DNA from 2 places in the Terrabacter sp. P2_E3 genome. Region 1 is predicted to be linked to the other one. Evidence: riboswitches for the same ligand, from Rfam matches in the RefSeq annotation. Region 1 holds a riboswitch; the other holds the start of a gene.
The links. Region 1 has a riboswitch for cyclic di-AMP ahead of AC1DW8_RS05415 (C40 family peptidase). Riboswitches for the same ligand answer to the same signal wherever they lie in the genome.
Positions count from the first base shown of each region.

Region 2: another riboswitch for cyclic di-AMP. It lies ahead of AC1DW8_RS11425 (C40 family peptidase); the one in region 1 lies ahead of AC1DW8_RS05415 (C40 family peptidase).

Region 1 is NZ_JBFUEN010000003.1:459,064-463,919, forward strand. It holds gene AC1DW8_RS05395 (acyl-CoA dehydrogenase) at 1-1,051, opposite strand, end outside; gene AC1DW8_RS05400 (hypothetical protein) at 1,305-1,520, shown strand; tRNA gene AC1DW8_RS05405 (tRNA-Gly) at 1,622-1,695, opposite strand; gene AC1DW8_RS05410 (FBP domain-containing protein) at 1,810-2,304, opposite strand; cyclic di-AMP (ydaO/yuaA leader) riboswitch at 2,726-2,868, shown strand; gene AC1DW8_RS05415 (C40 family peptidase) at 2,903-3,421, shown strand; gene AC1DW8_RS05420 (DUF6345 domain-containing protein) at 3,549-4,856, shown strand, end outside.
Region 2 is NZ_JBFUEN010000008.1:18,847-23,702, forward strand. It holds gene AC1DW8_RS11415 (carboxymuconolactone decarboxylase family protein) at 138-749, shown strand; gene AC1DW8_RS11420 (DsbA family oxidoreductase) at 811-1,494, opposite strand; gene AC1DW8_RS11425 (C40 family peptidase) at 1,591-2,367, opposite strand; cyclic di-AMP (ydaO/yuaA leader) riboswitch at 2,370-2,545, opposite strand; gene AC1DW8_RS11430 (iron-dependent transcriptional repressor DtxR) at 2,753-3,448, opposite strand; gene AC1DW8_RS11435 (MFS transporter) at 3,478-4,731, opposite strand; gene AC1DW8_RS11440 (hypothetical protein) at 4,810-4,856, opposite strand, start outside.

The DNA.
Region 1 (4,856 bases):
GGCGGACGTCGGGGTGGTGCGTGATGGTGACGCGCGGCGCCGCCTTGTCGGTCATCTGCGTCAGGTCGGCGCCCTGGACGCGCTCCTTGGCGTACTCGAGGGCGTTGAGGTAGCCGGTCGAGAGTGTGGCGATCGCCTTGGTGCCGACGAACATCCGGGCGTTCTCGATGACCTTGAACATCTGGGCGATGCCGTCGTGCACGTCGCCGAGCAGGGTGCCGACGGCCGGCTCGTGCTCGCCGAAGGTGACCTCGCACGTGGTGCTGACCTTGAGGCCCATCTTGTGCTCGACGTTGGTGACGTGGGCGCCGTTGCGCTCGCCGAGCTCGCCGGTCTCGAGGTCGACCTGGAACTTCGGCACGATGAAGAGGGAGAGGCCCTTGGTGCCGGGGCCTGCGCCCTCGGGGCGGGCCAGGACGAAGTGGACGACGTTGTCGACCATGTCGGACTCGGCCGAGGTGATGAAGCGCTTGACGCCGGTGATGTGCCACGTGCCGTCGGGCTGCTGGACGGCCTTGGTGCGGCCCGCGCCGACGTCGGAGCCGGCGTCGGGCTCGGTGAGCACCATGGTCGTGTGCCAGGCCTGGTCGACGATGTGCTTGGCGAGCTTCTTCTGGTCGTCGGTGCCGAGGTGCCAGAGGAGGTTGGCGAAGGAGTAGCTCGCCGTGAACATGTGGATCGCGGGGTTGGCGCCGCAGACCATCTCGGCGACCGACCAGCGCAGGGAGGCCGGCACGACCATGCCGCCGAGCTCGGCGGGGACGTCGAGGTTGCCCCAGTCGCCGTCGACGTAGGCCTTGAACGACTTCCTGAACGACTCGGGCATCGTCACCGACTGGCCGACCGGGTCGTAGACGGGCGGGTTGCGGTCGCTGTCGAGCAGGCTGTCGGCCAGCTCGTGCTCGGCGAGGCGTGAGACCTCGCGGAGGATGTCCTTGGCGGCGTCGACGTCGACGTCGGCGTAGATGCCGGTGCCGAGGACGTCCTGACGGTTGAAGACCTCGAAGAGGTTGAACTCGAGGTCACGCACATTGCTCTTGTAGTGGCCCATCCGGGGACCCTCCACGTTCTGTCGCTCGTCGTGCGTCCGCGCTGTCGTCGGCGGGCGCGCCAAGTTACTGGCCGGTCACTTCCATGATGCTACTGACCGGTAACGATCGCAAGGGGGAGAGGTCACGGTTGCGCCACGAGCGGCCTCCGAGGGCGTATGCCGCCCGGCCGGGCTGTGCGCCACGCACCCGTAGCCGGGACGGCCCGGTCGCAAACGGGGTGCGTCACGCGTCGGGAGCCGCTGGGATGGGGACATGGACGCCCGCCACCGCCTCGCCCTGGACCCCTTCGACTGGCAGCGCACCGCCTCGGGCCAGATCCGCGTGAGCCGTGGTGGCCGGCTCGTCGCCGTCGTCGCCGGCGCAGCCGCACGCCGGCTCGACCGGGTGCTCGACGGCGACGACGAGGACGCGGTCCAGCACGCTCTGGCCCGGGCGACCGGCAACTACCGGCGCGGCAACGAGCGCTGACGGTGGGGAGCGCCGGCCACCCGGCCCGCGAGCCCCGACCGGACGGCATACGTGCTCGGACGGCAGAAGGGCCCGGTCACGGAGACCGGGCCCTTCCCATCTGGAGCAGGCGGCACGAATTGCACGTACGTCTTCCTTCTGGAAGAAGGCTGTTCTGCTACTGAACTACGCCTGCGAGGCGTCGCCAACCGTAGCAACAGTCGGGCCGCGACGTCCAAACGGCGCGCTCGGGCGCGCCGCCGGACCGCCCGCTCGGGTCCGGGCCGACGCGCTGGAGGTCAGCCGACGGTCACGAGCCGTCGCGCAGGCGGCGGGCGAAGGCCGACGACCGCGCCCGCAGCTCCTCGACACGTCGCTCGACGAGGGCGAGCGGGTCCAGGCCGCCCTCCATGCCGTTCGGCGGCCGCCGGACGTGCGTCGAGCAGCTGAAGTCGGCGTGCACGAGGGTGCCGAGGCTGTTGCCCTCGCGGCCGGATGCCCCGGCCCGCCGGGCCACGAAGAGGCCCACCTCGCTCGTCGCAAAGGCGTCCTCGCACCAGGCGCACATCGCGCTCGCCTTGCGCGTGCGCTCTGCGGTCCGGAGGAGGAAGCCGACGGGTTCGTCGTCGACCGGGACGACGGCGTAGGCCCGTTGCGGGTTGCTGCGGTCGACCCAGCCGAGGTAGTCGAGCGTCTCCCAGCGCCGTCCGAGGTCGAGGTCGGCGGGAAGGGTGGCCTGCTTGGCCTCACGCCGGGAGGCGTTGACGAAGGAGGCGCGAATCTCGTTGTCCGTCAATGGTTTCACGGTCTGTTCCTGTCAGTCGGGCAGGACCGGGTGACCCGGTCAGCCGGGGTGGGGGAGGTGGGGCGGGACCCTGACCGCTGAGCAGGCCATGACGGCCACCCACCTCTCCGCGGGCCTCCCCGCTGACGACTGACGTGCCCCGACGGAGCAGCGTCCATGGTGTGTCACGACGTCCGCGGTGGTCCACCGGTTTACCGGAGCGCAGCAGCGCCGGACTGCGTATGCCGTGGGCTACCGAGGACGTCCATCACGCCGCGGCGGCCGACGGAATGTCCGCTCCCACCGCATTTGACTTGTCAACTATTGCCACAATCTGTTCGTGTAGGACCCTTTTCGTGACCTGTCTGTCACCGTCGATGGATGCTCATCGCCCGGGGTCTCCCCCGAGCGGCCCACCGCACGCCGAGTCCTGTCCACCGGTGGGGCAGCAACGCAATAACGGACAGGAGTGGGGGACCCACTTTCGGGCCGGCCAGCCGGTCCTTGGGGTGAAGCCGCATCTGCGGCCGGGCATCTTCCGCCCGAACCCGACAGCTCACCTCACAGGCGTGGGAAGGAATCCACCATGCCCGCTTCTACCCTTGCACGCCGAATTCCCTTGCAGTCCCTGGCTATCACGCCACTTCTCGCAGCCGCCCTCCTCGTCGGGACGGGTAGCGCGCCGACATCGTCGGTGACGCCCCAGGCGGCCTCTCGAGCGGGAACCGCTCCGGTCACCATCAAGGCCAAACCGGTCGCCTACGTCTCGGCCGCCACGCGTGCTGCGCGCGGCAGGACCGCCGTCAGGATCGCCGCCGCACAGCAGGGCGATCCCTACCGCTACGGGGCCGCGGGCCCGTCGGCGTTCGACTGCTCCGGCCTTGTCTACTACACCTACCGCACCCGTCTCGGCGTCGGCGTCCCGCGCACCGCCAACGCACAGAGACTCGCCAGCGTCCGCATCAGCAAGGCGAACGTCCAGCAGGGCGACCTCATCTTCTTCATGTCCGGGGGCCGCGCCTACCACGTCGGCATCTACGCCGGCTACGGCAAGGTCTGGCACGCACCCAGACCCGGCCAGCGCGTCCAACTCTCGAGGATCTGGACGACGAGCTGGGTCGCAGGCCGCATGCCCTGACGCCCGTCACACCGTCCCGTGACCGGTGTCGGGCGCGTCCGCCACCGGCCACGGGACGGCGTATCAGTGACTGTCCGGTGGGCCTCTGTCCCCTGCGTCGTCCGACGCCCGGACCAGGGAGATCTCCATGACCACGTCACTGCCCGTCTTCGAGCTGGGCCGACCGCGGCTCGACCTCGAACGCGTCGCCGCCCTCGCCGCCGACCTGCTGGAGCTGCGGGGAGAGGTGACCGAGGACGGGGACCGTCTCTCCGTCTCCGACGAGAACCTCGTGCTCGAGGTCTTCACCGCCTCCGGCGAGCTCTTCGCGGCGGACCGGTCGCAGCTGCACAACCCATCCCTGCGACCCGTGCTGCCCACGCCTGACGAGGCCTACGCGCTGGCGAGGGGTCTCATGGAGCGCCACGACCTCGCCCCTCGGACCGGTGACCTCGTCGAGCTCGTCGAGCTAGGCCCCGGCGGTACCCACGTCGCGGCACGGGCACGTCGCCGCGCACGTGCGGACCGGCGCACCCGGCAGCTGGACGTGCAGGCACGCTTCACCCTCGGCATCCGCAACCCCGGGGTGGACTCGGAGCCGAAGGTCCTCCCGGTCATCGGCGGTGGCGGGAAGCTCTCCTTCACCTTCGGTGACGGGGGGCGGCTCATCGGCGCCAACGGCGGCTTCCGCCCGGTCGGCGATCCGACGTTCGTCGACGCGCTCGACGTCGACGAGGCGTTCGAGAGGCTCGGCTCGGGCGACACGCTCGACCGCGAGGGCGCCTACCTCGCGTACTACCTCGCGCCGGGTGACGTCGGTCAGGCGGTGCTCACGCCGGTGTGGGTCTTCACGAGCGCGTTCGACGTCGACCACGCCGGTGGCAGGGGCCGATCGACCGTGCACGGCCGCCACACCTTCGTGGCGGCCACCGACCGCGGACCCGTCTTTGCGCAGGTGGAGGAGCAGTCGGAGCGGGGGGACAGGCCCCCGGCAGCCCGGAGACCCTTCGACCGCAACGGGGCCCGAGCCGACCGTGCAGTCAACCCGAGCGAGGCGGGCACCAGCTGGGTCAGGCAGATCGACCAGAGCACGCCCCTGGGTGGCAGCCCTGCCAACGCCCAGGGCTTCGTCGACGGCCTGTCGGCCGACGGGTGGCAGACGAACTTCAACTGGGGCGACCTCAACGCCTGGGAGTCGGACTGGCACTCCGACGACGACACGTGGGTCGACGCCGCCGACTTCGTCTTCTACACCGGCCACGCCAACCAGAACGGCTGGGTGCTGTGCGTGCCCGGCAAGAAGCAGTCGGTGCTCCTGACCCCGAGCTCCGTCGGTGCGGCGCCGGCATCACCCGGCGACCTCTACGGCCAGAACGACCTCGAGTGGTTCGCCGTGGCCGCCTGCGGGCCGCTCCAGGACGACGTCATCTCGGCCGGTGGCGGCGACGTGCTGAGC
Region 2 (4,856 bases), on a different contig from region 1:
CGACGGGTGGTGGGTGCTCCCGAGGAGGGGACGGGAGCACCCACCGACGCCCGGGCGGGCTTGCCCAAGATCCGGATCCGACCCGGACCTGCATGCGACGATGGAGACTCCACGACCCGTCACCCCAGGAGCAGCACATGACGGCGACCGACCCGAGCCACGGCTTCCTCAGCGAGCCGGCTCTGACACCGGAGCTCGAGGCCTACTTCGCGAGCGACGTCACCGACCATGGCTACGTCATGAACCTCAGCCGCGTCTGGGCCCAGTCGCCCGCGGCCCACGACACGCTCTTCGCGCTCCTGGCCGACATGGTCTCCGTCGCCGGCCTGAGCTTCCGGCAGCGCGGCATCCTCATCGCCGCGACCGCCTCGACCATCGGCGACTCCTACTGTGCGCTCGCGTGGGGTGGCCGCCTCGCCACCGCAGCCGGCGAGGAGGTCGCAGGCGCCGTGCTCCGCGGAGACGACGAGCCCCTCGACGCCGCCGACGCCGCCCTGGCGACGTGGGCCCGGACCGTGGCGAGCACCCCGAACGCCACCACTCCCGCCGATCTCGAGCCGTTGCGCGCCGTCGGCTTCGACGACCGGCAGATCTTCGCGATCACGGTCTTCGTCGCGCTGCGCCGAGCCTTCTCGACCGTCAACGACGCCCTCGGCCCGCTCCCCGACCACCAGCTTCGCGCCGACGCCCCACCCGCCGTGGACGACGCGGTCTCCTTCGGCCGCCCGGCCGCGGACCAGCCCTCCTGACCGAGGGCGTATGCCGTCCGCCCGGCTCCCCGGGTCGGGCACCCGGCCCGCGCGTTCGCGCTCAGACGGTCTGCGTGGCCACCCCGCGCAGCAGCGCGAGGTAGTCCTCGACCGGGTGGGCTCCGGTCACGGCGGCATACCCGTTGGCGACGACGAACGGCGTCGACGTCACACCCATGGACCGCGCCTGCTGCTCGTCCTCACGCACCTGTTCGGCGTACTCGTCGGAGGCGAGCACGGCCGACACCCGCCGCTCGTCGAGACCGCACTCGCCGGCGAGGCGCTGCAGGACCTCACGGTCGTCGATGGCGAGGCCCTCGCCGAAGTGCGCGGAGTGGAAGCGCTCGACCGCCGCGGAGCGCAGCGCGGGCCCGCCCATCTCGCCGGCGAGGGCGCAGAGCCGGTGCGCGTCGAAGGTGTTGGCGCGCACCGCGCGGTCCCAGTCGAAGACGAGGTCGTCGGCCTCGGCCACCTCGCTGGCCTTGGCGTTCATGAGCCGGCCGGCGCCCGCGTCGCCGCCGTGGCGCACCGAGAGGTGGTCGCTGACGGGCACGGAGCCACCGACCGGGACGTCCGGGTCGAGCTCGAAGGAGCGCAGGCGCACCGTGACGTCGTGCGGCCGCTCGAAGGCGGCAACGGCAGCCTCGACACGGCGCTTGGCGACCCACGAGTAGGGGCAGACCAGGTCGCTCCAGAGGTCGAGCTCGATGATGGTCGTGGACTCGGCAGCAGGCTGATCGGTCATCGACTCAGTCAACCACGGTGGCTGACGGGGCCGGAAAAGCGCTGCGCCCCCACCGGATCCGGTGGGGGCGCAGGGTGTGGCGTGAGAGGTGACCGCTCAGATGCGGCCGTACATCGACGGCGTCGTCCAGATGGAGTGGTTGCCGATGACGGTGCCGGGACGCTGGGCGTCGATCATGCGGCCCGGGCTGACGTAGATGCCCACGTGGTAGATCGGCGAGCCGAAGAAGACGAGGTCGCCGGGGCGCGGGTTGCTGACCGGGGTCGAGGCCGCGGCCTGCGCCGACGCGGTGCGCGGGATCGAGATGCCGGCCTGGCGGTAGACGTAGGACGTGAAGCCGGAGCAGTCGAAGCCGGAGGGCGTCGTGCCGCCGTAGACGTAGGGAACACCGAAGTACGACTGGGCGATGCCGATGATGCCCGTGGCGCTGGGGTTGGGCGCGACGTTGAGGGCGGCCCGGGTGGTCGAGCCGGAGCGCGACGCGCGCTGCTGGGTGGCCTCACGCTCGGCGGCGGCCTTCTCGGCGGCCTTCTTCGCGGCGCGCTCGGACTTGACCTGGACGTCCTCGATGACGACCGGCTTGACCGAGGCCTGCTTGAGGGCGGGCTTGGCGTAACCGATCGCCGACAGGGCGTTGCCGGCCTTGAGCGTGCCGACGGCGGGGCCGACGGCCGCGGGACCGGCGACCGTGCTGGCGGAGCCGTCAGCGGCGTTCGCGGTGCCGGCGAACGAAGCGACGAGACCACCCGAGGCCGCGACGATGGCGGCACCCTTCACGGCGGGCTGGGCCGACTCCTTGGCGATCGTCTTGAGCTCCGAGATCGCGTTGAAGCGACCGGGGGCGCGGTGGCGCCCGGGAACGTTCTGAGCCACGTTTGACCTCTCGACGCCTACGAGGTGAGCTGTCGGGTTCGGGCTGGAGGTACTGCCCGGCCTTCGCTCGGACCGGTCTCGGTCCACGGAGGGCTTCACCCCGAGGGCGTCTCTCGACGCCCGGAGAAAGTGGTTCCCCCGCTCCTGCCATGCGGTTCGTACTGAGCCTCAGGTCGATGGCAGGACTAGGCGGTCCGACCCGGGGCACTCACTCGACGGGGAGAGCAAGTTCGCCCACCGTACCCAAGTAGGAGTGCCTTGTCACCTTCGAGTTCCCGGAAGTCAAAGAAATTTCAGCGACCTCCGGACGGGGCCGGACGAGGTGTGGCAAGGCCTGCCAAAACGACCCGGCAAACCGGGGCATACCCTGCCGGATACGGCGTGTTCAGGCGGCCTGGCAGAAGACGTGGACGGCCACGTCGTCGGGCAGGGAGACGCCCGTGGACGGCTCGCTGCCCTCGCGGACGGCGACGACCCGGCCGCCGTCACGGACGACCTCGACGCGGGCGCCGGGCACGACGCCGGCACTCGTCAGCAGCGCGAGCGCCTCCGGGTCGACCTGGACGGGCTCACCGATGCGACGGATCGTCACGACCGTCGGCGCGGCCCCCACGGCGGCGGTCAGGGTGCTGAGGCCGGTGAGGAAGTCCTCGTCCTGGCGCACCCCGAGCTCCTCGAGACCGGGGATGGGGTTGCCGTAGGGCGACTCGAGCCCCTCGCCGATGAGGCCGAGGATCTTGCGCTCGACCTTCTCGGACATGACGTGCTCCCACCGGCAGGCCTCGTCGTGGGCGTACTCCCACTCGAGGCCGATGACGTCGACGAGCAGCCGCTCGGCGAGGCGGTGCTTGCGCATGACGCGGGTCGCGAGGAGCCGGCCGTGGTCGGACAGCTCGAGGTGACGGTCGCCCGAGACCGCGACGAGCCCGTCGCGCTCCATGCGGGCGACGGTCTGCGACACGGTGGGGCCCGAGTGGCCGAGACGCTCGGCGATGCGCGCGCGGAGGGGCACGATGCCCTCCTCCTCGAGCTCGAAGATGGTGCGCAGGTACATCTCGGTGGTGTCGATCAGGTCCGTCACGGTCATACCTTCTCAGAATCGGAGAGCGGTCAGGGACCGCCCGTCAGTGGCCCCGGCGTCGGCCCGGTCCTCGCGCGTCGGGTCGGGTCGTGCCGTGGCACCCAGATGCGCAGCCAGCCCGCCCCGACCACGGCACCCACGCCGAGCACGACGGCGGAGGCGCCGAGCGACATGATGGCGCTCAGCCCTGACAACGCCAGCGGACCCGCCGCCCTTCCCACGTCCGCGCAGAGCCGCCAACCGCCGAGGAACTGCGCGCGTCCGTCTGCGGGCGAGGCGTCGGCGCCCAGGGTCATGATGAGCCCCGCCCCGAGGCCGTTGCCGAGACCGAGCACGGTCGCCGCGGCCGTCACGGCGACGAGGCTCGTGGCGAGCGGGAGCAGCATCATGCCGAGGCCGAGCACGAGCATGCTGGGCACGGCGGCCGCGACCCGGCCGTGGCGGTCCATGAGCCAGCCCGAGGGGTAGAAGAGCGCCATGTCGAGCGCCCCGGCGACCCCGAAGACGAGCGACGTCTGTGCCGGGGAGAAGCCGACCGACTCGGCCCACAGCGGCACGAGGGCCTCGCGGATGGCGCGCGCCCCGGCCACGCACATGGCCCCGGTGCCGAGCGTCAGGAGGACGTGCCGGTGCTGCAGGAGCACGGATGCCACGCTGCGCGGCGGTCCGCCGCCCCCGATCCGGTGCGCCGAGCCGGTGATGTCCGGCGCGACGAGGACGAGGACGAACGCGGCGATGCTCGCGACGCCGCCGACGGCATACGCCGCCTCGGTGCCCCACCTCGCGATGACGAGCGATCCGATGAACGGGCCGACGAAGTAGCCGATGCGGTGCACGCCACCCAACGTCGACAGGGCCCGCGCCCGCATCGCCACCGGAACCGCCTCGGTGAGGTAGGCCTGCCGGGCCAGGCCGAAGAGCGAGCCGGCGAGCCCGATGACGAACACCCCGACGAAGAGCATGACGAGACCGCCCGCCAGAGCCGCGACGAGCATGCCCATGGCCTCGATCACGGCCGCGACGAGCAGCGCCCGGCGCTCACCGATGCGGGCGGCGAGGGCACCGGACGGCAGGTCGCCGAGCAGCTGACCCACGCCCAGCATCGCGACGAGCAGCGCCGCGACGCCGACCGAGGCGCCGAGCTCACGCGCCGACACGGCGATGATCGGGGACACCGCGCCCGCGCCCGTCGAGCCCAGGAGGGTGGGCCCGTAGGCCGACAGCGCGATGGCACGCAGGCTGCCGCTGCGCCCCTCCGCGCCGTCCCCCTGAATCTCGGTCACGCCACAGGACCCTAACGATCGGGTTACTCGGGTGGCCGGGCCGACCAGCCGACGAAAGCATTGGCCCGTGGCCGGGACTCAGAGGACGAGCAGACCGATGGCGGTGGAGGCGGCGTTGGCGGCGA